Regions from separate parts of the Micromonospora echinospora genome, predicted to be linked through region 2. Evidence: riboswitches for the same ligand, from Rfam matches in the RefSeq annotation. Region 2 holds a riboswitch; the other holds the start of a gene.

Region 1 (3,620 bases), 2.5 Mb from region 2:
ATCGTATTCTCCATCGAACTAGTCGGGAATGTGGGAGACCGGTGAGTCACGTGGGGCGTCACGTCCCCTCGGCCAGGGCCCCGGGCGGCACGCGGAGGAGCTACGCGATGCGGACGTCGACGCGTACCGAACGGTTCGCCGGGCACCGTGCGAGGACTGCCCCCGGCGCAGATCGCCTTCGGCGGCCTAGCCGCCCGCCGGTCCGGGTGATGCCGGACCGTGGGTACGGCGATCGCGGAGGCGGCGGACCACACCACCCCTGACTGGTTGACTCGGCGGACAACAAGGTCCGGTCGACCTGCCACCCCTTCACGACTGGCGGTAGACATGCGAAAACTCATCCTCCTCGCCCTGGTGGGCCTGGGTGCCCAACTCGTCGACGGCAGTCTCGGCATGGCGTACGGAGTCACCTCGACGACGCTGCTGCTCGCCATCGGCACCAATCCCGCGGCGGCGTCGGCGACCGTTCACCTTGCCGAGATCGGCACCACCCTCGTCTCCGGCGCCTCCCACTGGCGGTTCGGGAACGTCGACTGGAAGGTCGTCTGGAAGATCGGTATCCCCGGCGCGCTCGGTGCTTTCGCCGGTGCCACCTTCCTGTCGAACCTGTCGACCGAGACCGCCGCGCCGTTGATGTCGATCATCCTGCTCACGCTGGGGCTCTACATCCTGATCCGGTTCACTGCGGTGGGTCTGCCCAAGGGCAACCTCGGTAAGCCGCTGCGGAAGCGTTTCCTCGCCCCGCTGGGCGTGGTGGCCGGCTTCGTCGACGCCACCGGTGGCGGCGGCTGGGGGCCGGTCGGCACCCCGGCGATCCTGGCCAGCGGTCGGCTGGAGCCGCGCAAGACCATCGGCTCGATCGACACCAGCGAGTTCCTCGTCGCCGTCGCCGCGAGCGTCGGCTTCATCGTCGGGATCGGTTCCGAGGGCGTGAACTTCGCCTGGGTCGCCGTGCTCCTGATCGGCGGCACCATCGCCGCGCCGATCGCGGCCTGGCTGGTCCGGCACATCCCGCCGCGCGTGCTCGGCTCGGCCGTCGGCGGAGTCATCATCCTGACCAACACCCGCACGCTGCTGCGCAGTGACTGGATCGACGCGTCCGACGGTGTCCGCTACGCCTTCTACGCCGTCATCTACGTCGTCTGGGCCGCCGCTCTGGCGTACTCCGTCCGTCAGTACCGGGCCAACCGGGACGAGGAACGCCGCATCATCGCCGAGAGCGAGGCCGCCGCGGCAGCCGACGGGCCGAACGAGAAGAGCGCCGCCCCGACCGTGTGATTCGCGACACCGACACGGGAGGAAGGCGATCAGCTCTGCTGGCAACGGCGGGGCTGATCGCCTTTCCGGCCAACGGTTGTCGGGACGGCGGTCGCTCGTCCCGCCGGCCGGGTGGCCCACCTTCCCGGGTTGGCCGGGCCACCTGCCGCGGCTATGCTGCGGCTCAGGTCATGAGTGCCAGCGACAAGCCCCGGCTTGCTGGCCGGCAACCCTCGTCGAGGTTCGCGGTGGGGTGCCCCGGGTGATGACCGGGCCCAGCACGACCAGGTGCTGGGCAAGCGCGGGCCCCGTCCCCTGCCGTACCGGGGTCCCTGGATGCCGGAGGTCTGGCATGACCACTGCCCTCGTACCCTCGCCCGTCCGTGCCGGGAATCGTCCGGCGCCACGACCGCCGTACCAGCCGCTCCAGGTGCTCGGCGTGCCCGGTGAGATCAACCTCGACTACGCCGCCTCCGCGCCCTGCGCCCGTGCCGCCGCCGACGCGGTGGCCGAGCTGCTGCCCTGGTACGCCAGCGTGCACCGGGGCGCCGGTGCCCTCTCCCGGCGCTGCACCCTCGCCTACGAACAGGCCCGGCAGACCGTTGGCGACTTCTTCTCCGTCCGCCCCGACGATCACGTCATCTTCACCCGGAACACCACGGACGCGCTCAACCTGCTCGCCCACGCGCTCCCCGCCGACACCAAGGTCGTCACGTTCGCCGGCGAACACCACGCGAACCTGCTGCCCTGGCCGGCCGGGACCCTCCGGCTACCGGTACCCGACTCGCCGAACGCGGCGGTACGCGCGCTCGCCGCCGCCCTGCGCGAACTGCGCCGGGGGACCGACGCCAGCACGCCGATCCTGGTCGCGGTGACCGGCGCGAGCAACGTCACCGGGGAGTGCTGGCCGGTCGCGGAGCTCACCCGGGTGGCCCACCGGCACGGCGCCCGCGTCGTGCTGGACGCCGCCCAACTGGCCCCGCACGCCCCCGTCGACCTGGCCGCGCTCGACGTGGACTACCTCGCCGCGTCCGGACACAAGCTGTACGCCCCGTTCGGGGCCGGCGTGCTCGTCGGGCGGGCGGACTGGCTGGACGCCGCACCGCCGTACCTGGCCGGCGGCGGGGCCACCCAGTACGTCGGGACGGCGACCCACGACGTGCGCTGGACCACCGGCCCCGGCCGGCACGAGGCCGGGACGCCGAACCTGCTCGGCGCGGTGGCCCTGGCGGCGGTCTGTACCGCGCTCACCACCGCGGACCGTGCCGCCCTGCACGTCCGGGAGCAGGCGCTGCTGACCCGGTTGCGCACCGGTATCGAAGCGCTGCCGCACGTCGTCGAGCTGCGGACCTTCGGCCCCACGGCCGACCGGGTCGGCATCGTGTCCTTCGTGGTCGCCGGCCGGGACTCCGCCGACGTGGCCGCCATCCTCGCCACCGAGCACCGGATCGGGCTACGCGACGGGCTGTTCTGCGCCCACCCGTTGGCCCGACGGTTGCTCGCCGAGGCCGCCGCGCGCAGTGGCCGCCGCGACCTGCCGCCCACCGCCCTGCGGGCCAGCCTCGGCCTGGGCAGCACCGACGAGCACGTGGAGCGCCTGCTCACCGCCCTCGCCGCGCTCGCTTGACCCGGTCCGGGCACGACGGATCACCGGGCGGCTGATCCTTCCTGCACCGAAGGCGACGACCGCTGCCCACGGCGGGACACGCGGTGGGCCGCCCGACCGCGTTCCGATCGGACGGCCCACCGGTGCGCGGTCAGCGCCCGGCGAGGAACGTCTCCACCGCGTCCGCCGCGTGCCGCAGCCCGCCGTTCGCGCGTACCTCGGACCGGATCTCGGCCAGCCGGCGCCGCAGCCGCGGATCGTCGGCGACCGCGTCCACCGCCGCGCGTAGCGTCTCCGCGCTGACCTCCTCGGCCGGCAGCCGCCGGCCGACACCGGCGTCGACGAGCCGGTCGGCGTTGCCGAACTGGTCCACCGCCTGCGGGATCGCGACCGTGGGCACGCCGAACCAGAGCGCCTCGGTGCAGCCTCCCATGCCGGCATGGGTGACGAAGGCCGACGCGTGGGCCAGCACCGCCAGCTGCGGCACGCTGCGGTGCACCTCCACGTTGTCCGGCAGCGGGCCTAGGTCGGCCGGGTCCACCTTGTGTCCGACGGCCAGCACGACGTGCCACGGCGAGTCGGCGAAACCGCGCAGGCAGGCCCGGTACACCGGCAACTGGTCGTTGTAGGCCGTGCCGAAGGAGACCAGCAGGACCCGCCGTCCGTCGGTGGGCGGTGTCCAGGTCGGGTCGGTGAGCCGGGCCGGGTCGAGACACGGGCCGACGAACCGCACCGAGTCCGGGACCCGGTCGGCGTT
Region 2 (11,074 bases):
TCTGCTCCGTCCCCGAGCGGCCGGATACGGCGTACGGGTGCGTCGACCTGGTGGTGGTCGCACCGGAGGAGCGGCGACGCGGTGTGGGGCGGACGCTGCTGGCGTACGCCGAACGGTGGCTCGCCGAGCGGGGCGCGCGGGAGGTGCTGCTGGCCGGGAACCCGCCGTACTACGCCTGGCCGGGCATCGACGTGCGCTACACCCCGGCGGTCTGCGCCGCGCTGGCGCTGGGCTACCGCCAGGACCGGACCGCCTGGAACATGACCGCCGACCTGTCGTACGACGACTCGCCCGCGCTGCGCTCCACCGTGGAGGCGGAGCGGCGACTGGCCGCGACGGGCGTGACGGTACGCCGGGCGGAACCCGCGGACCTGTCGGCGCTGACCGCGTTCGCCCGCAGCACCTTCGGCGGTGCCTGGGACGGTGAGCTGGTCGGCTCGGTGGGACGCGCCGGGGCGGGGTGTCACGTGGCGTGGCGCGACGGGATGGTGGTGGGCTTCGCCGCCTGGGGGTCGTCCCGCCCGAGCTGGTTCGGGCCGATGGGCACCGATCCGGCGGCGGTCGGTTCGGGCATCGGAGGCGTGTTGCTGCGGCGGTGCCTGCGGGACCAGCGGGACGCGGGGATCGAGCGCGCCCAGATCGGCTGGGTCGGCCCGGTGCCGTTCTACTCGGGCAGCGCGGGAGCACGGATCGAGCGGGTCTTCCTGCTCTACCGGAAGGACGTCGACCCCGATCGCCCCCAAACCGGGCAGGGACCTGAATAGTCCCGTTCCACCCCGGAGCGTGCCGTGGATCTCCTACCGTTTCGGGCAGGAGGAGGCAGTCATGAGGATGGACGACGAACCAGCCGACGACACCGCGCCCCTCGCCTGGGCACCCGTCGGCGACCTGCCCGGCCACCTGCCGATCGACTGGCTGGACTACGGCGACGCCGAACAACTGGTGGAGATGTCCGCCGGCACCGAACCGGCATCCGCTGAACCGTTGGAGATGGTGGACGCGCCCGTCGGAACCGATCCGCCGGACCATCGTCCGGGCCGACGACGCCCCCTGCCGACCTGACCGGAAGGAAGGGGCGACCGCCCGCTCCGGGCCGTGGACGGCGGGTTCGTACGGGACGGGCGGTCACCGGGTCCGCGCCGGAGACGACGGCGGCGACTACCGGACGCCCGACCGTCCACTCCGCGAGCGGACAGCGGAAGGGGCGGACCGCTGACGCGGCCCGCCCCTTCGGCGTGTTTCGGAACCGGACTCAGAAGTCCATGTCCCCGCCACCCGGACCAGCCGGGGCAGCCGGGGTCTTCTCCGGCTTGTCCGCGACGACGGCCTCGGTGGTGAGGAAGAGCGCCGCGATCGACGAGGCGTTCTGCAGCGCCGACCGGGTCACCTTGGCCGGGTCGATGATGCCCGCGGCCAGCAGGTCGACGTACTCACCGGTCGCGGCGTTGAGGCCGTGACCCGGGTCGAGGTTGCGGACCCGCTCGACGACGACGCCACCCTCCAGGCCGGCGTTGACGGCGATCTGCCGCAGCGGGGCGTCCAGCGCGATCTTGACGATCTGCGCGCCGGTCGCCTCGTCGCCGACGAGGTCCAGCTTGTCGAAGGCGGTCTTGCCGGCCTGCACCAGCGCGACGCCACCACCCGGGACGATGCCCTCCTCGACGGCGGCCTTCGCGTTGCGGACGGCGTCCTCGATGCGGTGCTTGCGCTCCTTCAGCTCGACCTCGGTGGCCGCGCCGACCTTGATCACCGCAACGCCACCGGCCAGCTTGGCCAGCCGCTCCTGCAGCTTCTCCCGGTCGTAGTCGGAGTCGCTCTTGTCGATCTCGGCCCGGATCTGGTTCACCCGGCCCTGGATCTGCTCGGCGTCGCCGGCACCGTCGACGATGGTGGTCTCGTCCTTGGTGACCACGACCTTGCGGGCGCGGCCCAGCATCTCGACGCCGACGGCGTCCAGCTTGAGGCCGACCTCCTCGCTGATGACCTGGCCACCGGTGAGGATGGCGATGTCGCCCAGCATGGCCTTGCGGCGGTCACCGAAGCCCGGCGCCTTGACGGCGACCGACTTGAAGGTGCCCCGGACCTTGTTGACGACCAGGGTCGCCAGGGCCTCGCCCTCGATGTCCTCGGCGATGATCAGCAGCGGCTTGCCGCCCTGCATGACCTTCTCCAGGATCGGGAGCAGGTCCTTCACCGACGAGATCTTGCTGTTGACGATCAGGATGTACGGGTCGTCGAAGACGGCCTCCATACGCTCCGGGTCGGTCATGAAGTAGGCGGAGATGTAGCCCTTGTCGAAGCGCATGCCCTCGGTGAGCTCAAGCTCCAGGCCGAAGGTGTTGCTCTCCTCGACGGTGATGACGCCTTCCTTGCCGACCTTGTCCATCGCCTCGGCGATGATCTCGCCGACGCTGGCGTCACCGGCCGAGATGGAGGCGGTGGAAGCGATCTGCTCCTTGGTCTCCACGTCCTTGGCGAGCTTGGACAGCTCCTCCGAGACGTTCGCGACCGCGGCCTCGATGCCCCGCTTCAGGGCCATCGGGTTGGCACCGGCGGCCACGTTGCGCAGACCCTCGCGGACGAGGGCCTGGGCCAGGACGGTCGCCGTCGTCGTGCCGTCACCGGCCACGTCGTCGGTCTTCTTGGCGACCTCCTTGACCAGCTCAGCGCCGATCTTCTCGTACGGGTCCTCGAGCTCGATCTCCTTGGCGATGCTCACACCATCGTTGGTGATGGTGGGGGCACCCCACTTCTTCTCGAGCACGACGTTGCGGCCCTTGGGGCCGAGCGTCACCTTCACGGCGTCGGCGAGCTGGTTCATGCCCCGCTCGAGGCCGCGACGGGCCTCCTCGTCGAACGCGATCATCTTGGCCATACGGCGTTGTCCTCCTGGACACTCACGGGCCACCCGAGTGTGTGTCCCGGATGGGCCGCCTGGTGTACGCACCTTGGGACGTCGCCACCTGGCGACGACGACGTCTCCTCGGCCGGGCCGGATAGCCCGCGACGACCGGCCATGTGCCACGCGGCTCGATGCCGCGCGACCGTGGCCCTACCGCCCCGACCATTGGCACTCACGCCATGCGAGTGCCAATGACTTGTTTAGCACTCTCCCCTGCCGAGTGCAAGCACGATGGCTCCGTCCGGCACTCTCACCGGCCGGCCCACGCCGCACTGCGCACGAGAAGATCATGAGCTCGACGGAGAACTCGACCTCTCTGGACACGCCCACTTCATGGTCGACGCGGAGAGGGAGGGAGTGCCGGACGAACGTCAGCCGGCGGAGCGCGGCGACGGCACGGAAGCGAGCGATCCCGGACACGGGGAAGGGTGGGGCCTTGTGCGGCATGTCGGGGTGTCCACGCGGAGGGACACCCCGACATGCCGCGGTTCGCCTCGGACCGACGGCTCGGGTGAGCCGCCGGAACGGGCTGGTGAACGGGGGCGCGCCCGGCTCCGGGAGGGCCGGGTCCGGGCGGGCCTGGAGGGAACGAAGGGAACGGGAGGAACGGGTCAGCCATGGGCCGATGCCGGCACCTGTCCGCCGGGGCGACCGCAGGCCGTGCCGGTCGTGGTGGCGACACCTCAGCGTCGCCTCACGGAGTCAGCTCAGGCGATGACGCGCACCCGCTCGGCCTGCGGACCCTTCTGCCCCTGAGCGATCTCGAACTCGACCCGCTGCCCGTCGTCCAGCGCCTTGTAGCCGTCCATCTCGATCGCGGAGAAGTGGACGAAGACGTCCTGTCCTCCGTCGACGGCGATGAAGCCGTAGCCCTTTTCGGCGTTGAACCACTTGACGGTGCCTTGCGCCACGGTGCACTTCCTCACTTCGCTGGGCGACACGCAACCCCCGACGCCGGTCCGATCGACATCGGGACCACCGCTTTCCTCACCGGCCCGGAGCGGCCGATGTTCGGTGACCGAAATCGCACGCTACACGAAGCGTGACGACAGCGCACGACCACAAACCAGGGCATAGCGGACTGGTCTCGACCCGGGATCGCATCGGCGGCCATCGTTGCGGTAGGCATTCGGACATGACGCGGAATCCGGCCAGGTCGACGGCGTGCGCACCCATCGTCCGCAGGGTCCGCCCGGCCGACGCCGCCCGGATGCGAGCCCTGCGGTTGGAGATGCTCGCGGACGCTCCGCTGGCCTTCCTGGAGACCCTCGCGGACGCCGCCGCCCGCCCGCACGCCGAGTACGCCGCCCGGATCGCGTACACCTCGACCGGCTCGCACACCGCGCAGTTCGTCGCCGACCCCGGTGGCCGCCTGGTCGGGCACGCCGGGGGTGTCGCCTCACCGCACGAGGCGGGCCTGACCGTGGTCTTCGGGGTCTACGTCACCCCCGCCTGGCGCGGCACCCGCCTGCTCGCCGACCTGATCGACGAGGTCGGTCGCTGGTCACGGGCGTGCGGACGACCGGAGCTGATGCTGGAGGTGGTGATCGGCAACGACCGCGCCTACCGGTCGTACCTGCGGCTGGGCTTCACCGACACCGGGGTACGCGTGCCGCACCCCACGATTCCGTCGATGCGGGAACTCCAGATGCGCCGCGCCGCCTGAGGGGATGCCGCCTGCGGGGATGCCGCCTTCACGCACGCGCTGCCCGCGGGCGGCGGCAGCCCTGCCGCGCGCACCGCGAGGTGGTTGCAGGGGACCCTTCCTACGCAAAAAACGGTAAGAAGGGTCCCCTGCTACCAACCCAGCCGGGTGGGCTGCCGAGCCAGCCCGCTGGGCTGCCGATCGGGTCCGGTCAGGCGGTGTGGCGGCGGCTCTGCACCACGCGGAACCGGTTCGCCACGTACGCGCCGTCGGTGAGGGCGGCGTTGGCGGCCGGGTTGGCGCCGCTGGCGTGGAAGTCGGAGTACGCCGCCGACTGGTTGACGAAGACCCCGCCGGTCAGGTTGCAGGACAGGTGCACCCCGACCTCGATCGCCGCCGCCTCGGCCGCGTCGAGCACCGCCTCGTCGGTGGAGTAGACGGCGGCGGTCAGCGCGCCCTTCCGGCCCACCGTGGTCCGGAGGATCTCCAGGCTCTGCGCGGTCGAGCCGGTGGCGATGACGAACGAGACCGGGCCGAACCACTCCCGGCCGTACGTCGCCGTGGCGTCCGCGTCGAGCTTGACGATGGTCGGCGTACGCACGACCGCGTCCGGGTGCGCCGGGTGCGGCAGCGGACGCGACTCCAGTACGACGTCACCGAGCTTGGCCGCCTCGTCCAGCCGCTCCAGCACCCCGTCGTTGACGATCGCGCCGGTCAGCTCGACGGCGCGGGCCGGGTCGGCGGTGAGCTTGCCCACCGCCCCGGCGATCCCGGCGGCCACCTCGTCGAAGCTCTTGTGCCCCTGGTCGGTGGCGATGCCGTCGGCCGGGATGAGGATGTTCTGCGAGGTGGTGCACATCTGGCCGCTGTAGAGCACCAGGGTGAACCCGAGGTTGCGGCACATGCCGGCGAAGTCGTCGGTGGAGTCGATCACCACCGTGTTCAGTCCGGCCTTCTCGGTGTAGACCGAGGCCTGGCGGGCGTGCTGCTCCAGCCAGTCGCCGTACTCGGTGGAGCCGGTGAAGTCGACGATCTTGACAGCCGGGTGCAGGGCCAGGTCGGAGGCGAGCTTCTCGCCCGGGGACTCGGCGGCGAGCAGCACCAGGTTCGGGTCGAACCCGGCCTCGGCGAGCACCTCACGGGCCACCTGGACGGTGATCGCCAGGGGCAGCACCGCGCGCGGGTGCGGCTTCACCAGCACCGGGTTGCCGGTGACCAGCGAGGCGAAGAGACCGGGGTACGAGTTCCAGGTCGGGAACGTGTTGCAGCCGATCACCAGCGCCAGGCCCCGGGGCACCACGTGGAACGTCTTGGTCATCCGCAGCGGGTCGCCCTTGCCGGCGGGCTTCTCCCACCGGGCCGTCGCCGGGTGCCGGGTCATCTCCGCGTACGCGTACGCGATCGCCTCCAGCGCCCGGTCGAACGCGTGCGCCCCACCGGCCTGGAACGCCATCACGAAGGCCTGCCCGCTGGTGTACTGCACCGCGTTGGCCAGCTCGAAGATCCGCTTGTGCAGGCGGGACAGGATCTCCAGGCAGACCCCCGCGCGGGCCTGCGGGCCGGCGTCCCGCCAGGCGGGCAGGGCGGCGGAGGCGGCGGTCACCAGCTCGTCGACCCGGGCGTGCGGGTAGCGCACGCCCAGCGTCACCCCGAACGGGCTCGCCTCGGTGGCGATCCGGTCGCCGGTGCCCGGCTGGTCGAGCGGGAAGTCGCCGTCCAGGTACGCCTCGAAGGCGGCCCGGCCCTCGGCCGCGGCGGTCTCGCCGTACACGCGGGGGCTGGGGGACTCGGGGTAGGCGGACCAGTACCCGCGCTCGGAGATCGCGGTCAGCGCCCGGGTGAGGGTGTCGGCGTGCGTGGCGTACAGGGGATGCGGGGTCTCCGTCATGCCGCCATCATGCCGCAGGCCGGGAGGAGTCGGTAAGGGCCGTGAGCCGAGTCGGCGCGGGCCGTGGGCCGGCTGGCCGGGCTCGGCCCGCAGGGCCCATCCTGGAGCCGTGCGGCAGCGGACGTCGACCACGCTCACCTGGCTCAACGGCACCACGCCGGCCGGGCTGGCGTTGGCGGTCCTGGCCCGTACCACCCGGCGGCGCACCCCGGACGGAATCGTCGTCGCCGGGGGCTACCGGTTGCCGGTGCCGAGGCAGCGGTGCTTCACGGTCGGCTCGGTGGTGCTGACCCGTCGCCCGCCCGAGTGGCTGCTGCACCCGGGCCGCGCCGACCTGCTCGCCCACGAGCGGCGGCACATCGACCAGTACGCGCTGCTCGGGCCGCTCTTCTGGCCGGCGTACTGGCTCGCCTGCGTGTGGTCGTACGCGCTGACCGGCACCTACGGCTGCGGCAACGTCTTCGAGCGGCGGGCCGGCCTGGCCGCCGGCGGATATCCCGAGCCGACCCTGCGACCGTGGGCGGCGGCCCTGCTCCGCCGGTCACCGGGCACCGCCGGCGCCGGCGCCGGGATCGTCGCCGCGACCCGGACCGCCGGTCGCGGACCTGTCGGACGTACGGTCAGATGTCGAGCTGCCAGTTGGTCCAGGCGTCGACGGCGCGGAAGCCGAGCTGCTCGTTGATCGCGATCATGTGCTTGTTGTCGGCGGCGTTCCAGGTGTCGATCTCGCGCAGCTCCGGCTCGTGCGCCAGCACGTACCGGAGATTCTCGATCTTGGTGAGCAGACCGAGCCGGCACCCCCGGTGCGCCGGGTCCACGATGGTGATCTGCTGGTCGGCGTGCCGTGGGACGGACGGCACCACGACGATCATCGACCAGGCGACCAGCCGGCCACTCGCCTCGTGCACCACTCCGCAGTGGTAGGGGGACCGCCCCCGGGCCGTCAGCACCCGCTCGACGCCCCGGACCCGTTCCGCGTCGACGCGCTCCGGTTCGAGCACTAGGTCCCCGGTGGGCGAGTCGGTCACGAGGCGGCTGTCCAGGTAGCCCACGTCGGCGACGTACTCCTCGGGGGTGACGGCCTGCCAGGTGACCGTGCGGTATCCGGTGGCCCGCTCGCGCGCGTCGGCCAGCAGCGCGTCGTGGGCGGCGTGGTCCGCCTGGTCGACCACCAGCCGGCGGCGTACCTCGCCCAGTGCCGGCTGCGCACCCAGCGCGGCGGCGAACCGCGCGCCGACGGCCGGCCGGTCCGGCCCCTCGGGCAGCGGCCCGACCGTCGCCGCGATGATCCGCTTCCGGCCCAGCTCGCGCAGCACCCGCACGGCGTGCCCGTACAGCGCCCGCCCGACGCCGCGCCGCCGGAACGCCGGGTGCACGACCAGTTCGAGGCTGGCGTTGTTGACGTTCTCCGCCTGCGGCAGGTACAGGACCAGGTAGCCCACGCTGACGTCGTCGAGGGTGGCCAGCGCCATCCGGAGCGACCTGCTGGGCATCGGGTGCCGGATCCCGCCCTCGAACTGCTGCCGGGACAGCTGCGGGAAATCCGGCAGGTCGACGGCCTGCGCGGCGGCGGCCACCTGGAACGCCGCGTCGATCGCGGTCTGGTCGGACTTGTCGAACGACGCGATGGCGATGCTCATGTCGACGAGGGTGCGCCGCCGGAACGGCAACGGGCCAGCGATTTAATCGCTGGCCCGGGAAGCTTTGGTCGGGAGGGACGGTCGCACAACGCCTCCGGCGTTGGGTCGTAAGGCTTGAAAAGTCTTCGGCGAACGCCCTCCCGCAGGAAGCATCCTGCGCCTGACCGGTTACTGGCGTCAAGTCCCTGGAGGGTGGTTTTTCGTACCCTGGGCGAACGGTCGGTTACCCGACGGATCGGCCCGATCCCCCTTTCGGGCGGGTCGGGGTGATCCGTCGGGACGACCAGCAGGTCAGCCGAGTAGACCGGCGTCGCGGGCGGCGCGCAGCGACGGCTTGATCCGGTGGGTCGGGCCGACCTGGCCGGCGACCGCGTCGATGGTCTTCAGACCCTCGCCGGTGTTGAAGACCACCGTCTCGGCGGTCGGGTCCAGCCGGCCCGAGGCGACCAGCTTGCGGAGCACCGCGACGGTCACCCCGCCGGCCGTCTCGGCGAAGACCCCGGTGGTACGGGCCAGCAGCCGGATCGCCGCGCGGATCTCCTCGTCGTCGGCGTAGTCCATCCACCCACCGGTACGCCGCACCGCCTCCAGCGCGTAGAGGCCGGCCGCCGGGTCGCCGATGTTCAGCGACTTCGCGATCCCGGTCGGCTTGACCGGGGTGATGGTGTCGGTGTCGGCGTGCAGCGCGGTGGCGATCGGGTTGCAGCCGGCCGACTGGGCGCCGAAGACCTTCCAGCCGCCGGCCGGGGCCTCCACCAGCCCGATCTCGACCAGCTCGCTGAACGCCTTGTCGACCTTGGTGAGCAGCTCGCCACTGGCCATCGGGATGACCACCTGCGCCGGGATCCGCCAGCCGAGCTGCTCGGCCACCTCGTACCCGAGGGTCTTCGACCCCTCGGCGTAGTAGGGGCGGACGTTGACGTTGACGAACGCGGTGTCCTCGAACTCGTCGGTCTCGACCAGTTCGCCGCAGAGGCGGTTCACGTCGTCGTACGAGCCGTCGATGGCGACCAGTTCGCCGCCATAGACGGCGGTGGTGACCACCTTGCCCTGTTCCAGGTCACCCGGGATGAACACCACCGAGGGCACCCCGGCGCGGGCGGCGTGCGCGGCGACGGAGTTGGCCAGGTTGCCGGTCGAGGCGCAGGCGAAGCGGGTGAAGCCGAGGGCCCGGGCGGCGGTCAGGGCCACCGAGACCACCCGGTCCTTGAACGAGTGGGTCGGGTTGGCGCTGTCGTCCTTGATCCAGAGCGGGGCGGTGATGCCCAGTTCGGCGGCGAGGTTGCCGGCGGCGACCAGCGGGGTGAGCCCCGGGTCGAGGGTGACCCGGGTGGTCGGGTCCTGGCCGGCGGGGAGGAGGGCGGCGTACCGCCACAGGTTCTGCGGCCCGGCCTCGATCTGCTCCCGGGTGACCCGGGCCAGCGCGGCGGTGTCGTAGTCGACCTCCAGCGGCCCGAAGCACTCGTAGCAGGCGTGCTGGGCGGCGAGCGGGTAACGCGCCGAACAGGCGCGACAGACCAGGGCGCGGGCCGGGCTGGCGGTGGTGTCGATACCGGGGGCGACGATCGCCGACGTCATGTCGAGGGGTCCTCTCATCTTTCCCCGCGTCGCACCCTGCGGCGGGGACGGATTTGGCACCTGCCCCGTCGGACGCTCAACTTTGAGCGCACGGGGTGGTTGCCGGGGCGTCGTCGGGCCGTATCCCTCAGCCCCTCTGGATGAGGTATTCAGTTGTGCCTGCGAGCATACGCACAGCCCAACCCGCGTCCGCTTCCCCTTCCCACCCTGTGAGCCAGTCCACCCGCCGGAGCGCGGGTAGGGTGCGGGACGTGCCGTGGTGGGTGGGGGCCGCGATCGGGTGCGCAGTGGCGGGCGCCCTCCTGCCCACGGTGGGCTACCGCCTAGCGGTGCCGTACGGCGAGCCGCCCCGACAGGACTGCTCCGGTTGCGGCGTGCCACTGCGCCCCGGTGTCGTGGGGTGGTTCGCCGGTCGCTGCGTCCGGGGACACCGGCTGGGCGTCCCCCGGTGGGTCACCACCGCGCTCGCCGGGCTGGCCGGGGCGCTGCTCGCGGCGGCGCTCGGCGCGGTGGCCGTCCTGCCGCTCCTGCTCGCCCTGGCGGTGCTGGGCGTGCTGCTCGGCGTCGTCGACGTCGCCTGTCATCGACTCCCCGACCCGCTGGTGCTGCCGGCGCTGGCCGCCACGCCGCCGCTGCTCGGGCTGGTCGCGCTCGGCACCGGCCAGTGGGACGACTGGGTACGCGGGCTGCTCGCCTGCCTGACGGTCGGAGCGGCGTTCACCGGGCTGGTCCTGCTGCCGGGCGGCGGTTTCGGGTTCGGTGACGCGAAGGTGGGCGCGCTGCTCGGCTGGTACCTCGGCTGGCTGGGCTGGGACGCGGTGCTCCTCGGTGTGGCGCTGCCGTGGGTGGTGAACGCACCCGTGCTGCTGGTGCTCCTTGCCGTCCGACGCGTCCGCTGGCGGACGAAGCTGCCGTTCGGGCCGGCCCTCCTGGCCGGTGCGCTGCTGGCGGTGCTCGCCACCGCCAGATGACGGTCGAGTCCGTCCGGAGTGGAGCCGGCGTCCCGTCCGGCCACTGGCGACCGTCTACTACCGTCCCGGTCACCTGCCTAGAGAAAGGTGACGGACGATGCGTCGGAGCGTGGTTCCGGTGGTGGCGCTGCTGATGGTCTGCGTACTGGCCGCGTGCGGCGGCAGCGGGAAGAAGAAGCGGTCACGGGACGCCCGACCGACCATCGCGACCACCGCTGGGAAGGTCGCGCCAGCCGACCGGGACGAGGACGCCGGACCGGCCCGGGTCGACGCCAGCCCGAGTTCCACCAGGACACCGCGACGCAAGGTACCGGCCCTCACCTGCGCCGACCTGAGCGACGCGGAGTTGGGCAGCAGCGGCGTACGGTACCGGGACTACCCGAACCCGCTGCGGCTGCGCGACGGGCGGTGGACGGGCAACGGCGCCACGGTACTGCTCCAGAAGCCCTG

The links. Region 2 has a riboswitch for S-adenosylmethionine ahead of thrC (threonine synthase). Riboswitches for the same ligand answer to the same signal wherever they lie in the genome.
Region 1: another riboswitch for S-adenosylmethionine. It lies ahead of GA0070618_RS23700 (aminotransferase class V-fold PLP-dependent enzyme); the one in region 2 lies ahead of thrC (threonine synthase).

Annotation. Positions count from the first base shown of each region.
Region 1 covers NZ_LT607413.1:5,317,901-5,321,520, forward strand. Annotated here, with positions in the region: gene GA0070618_RS23695 (sulfite exporter TauE/SafE family protein) at 328-1,278, shown strand; SAM riboswitch class IV at 1,445-1,565, shown strand; gene GA0070618_RS23700 (aminotransferase class V-fold PLP-dependent enzyme) at 1,610-2,884, shown strand; gene GA0070618_RS23705 (macrolide family glycosyltransferase) at 3,015-3,620, opposite strand, start outside.
Region 2 covers NZ_LT607413.1:2,802,977-2,814,050, reverse strand. Annotated here, with positions in the region: gene GA0070618_RS12950 (GNAT family N-acetyltransferase) at 1-764, shown strand, start outside; gene GA0070618_RS12945 (hypothetical protein) at 826-1,062, shown strand; gene groL (chaperonin GroEL) at 1,253-2,875, opposite strand; gene GA0070618_RS12935 (cold-shock protein) at 3,610-3,813, opposite strand; gene GA0070618_RS12930 (GNAT family N-acetyltransferase) at 4,038-4,568, shown strand; gene paaN (phenylacetic acid degradation protein PaaN) at 4,759-6,435, opposite strand; gene GA0070618_RS12920 (hypothetical protein) at 6,545-7,117, shown strand; gene GA0070618_RS12915 (GNAT family N-acetyltransferase) at 7,056-8,075, opposite strand; gene thrC (threonine synthase) at 8,367-9,653, opposite strand; SAM riboswitch class I at 9,665-9,800, opposite strand; gene GA0070618_RS12905 (A24 family peptidase) at 9,905-10,624, shown strand; gene GA0070618_RS12900 (hypothetical protein) at 10,722-11,074, shown strand, end outside.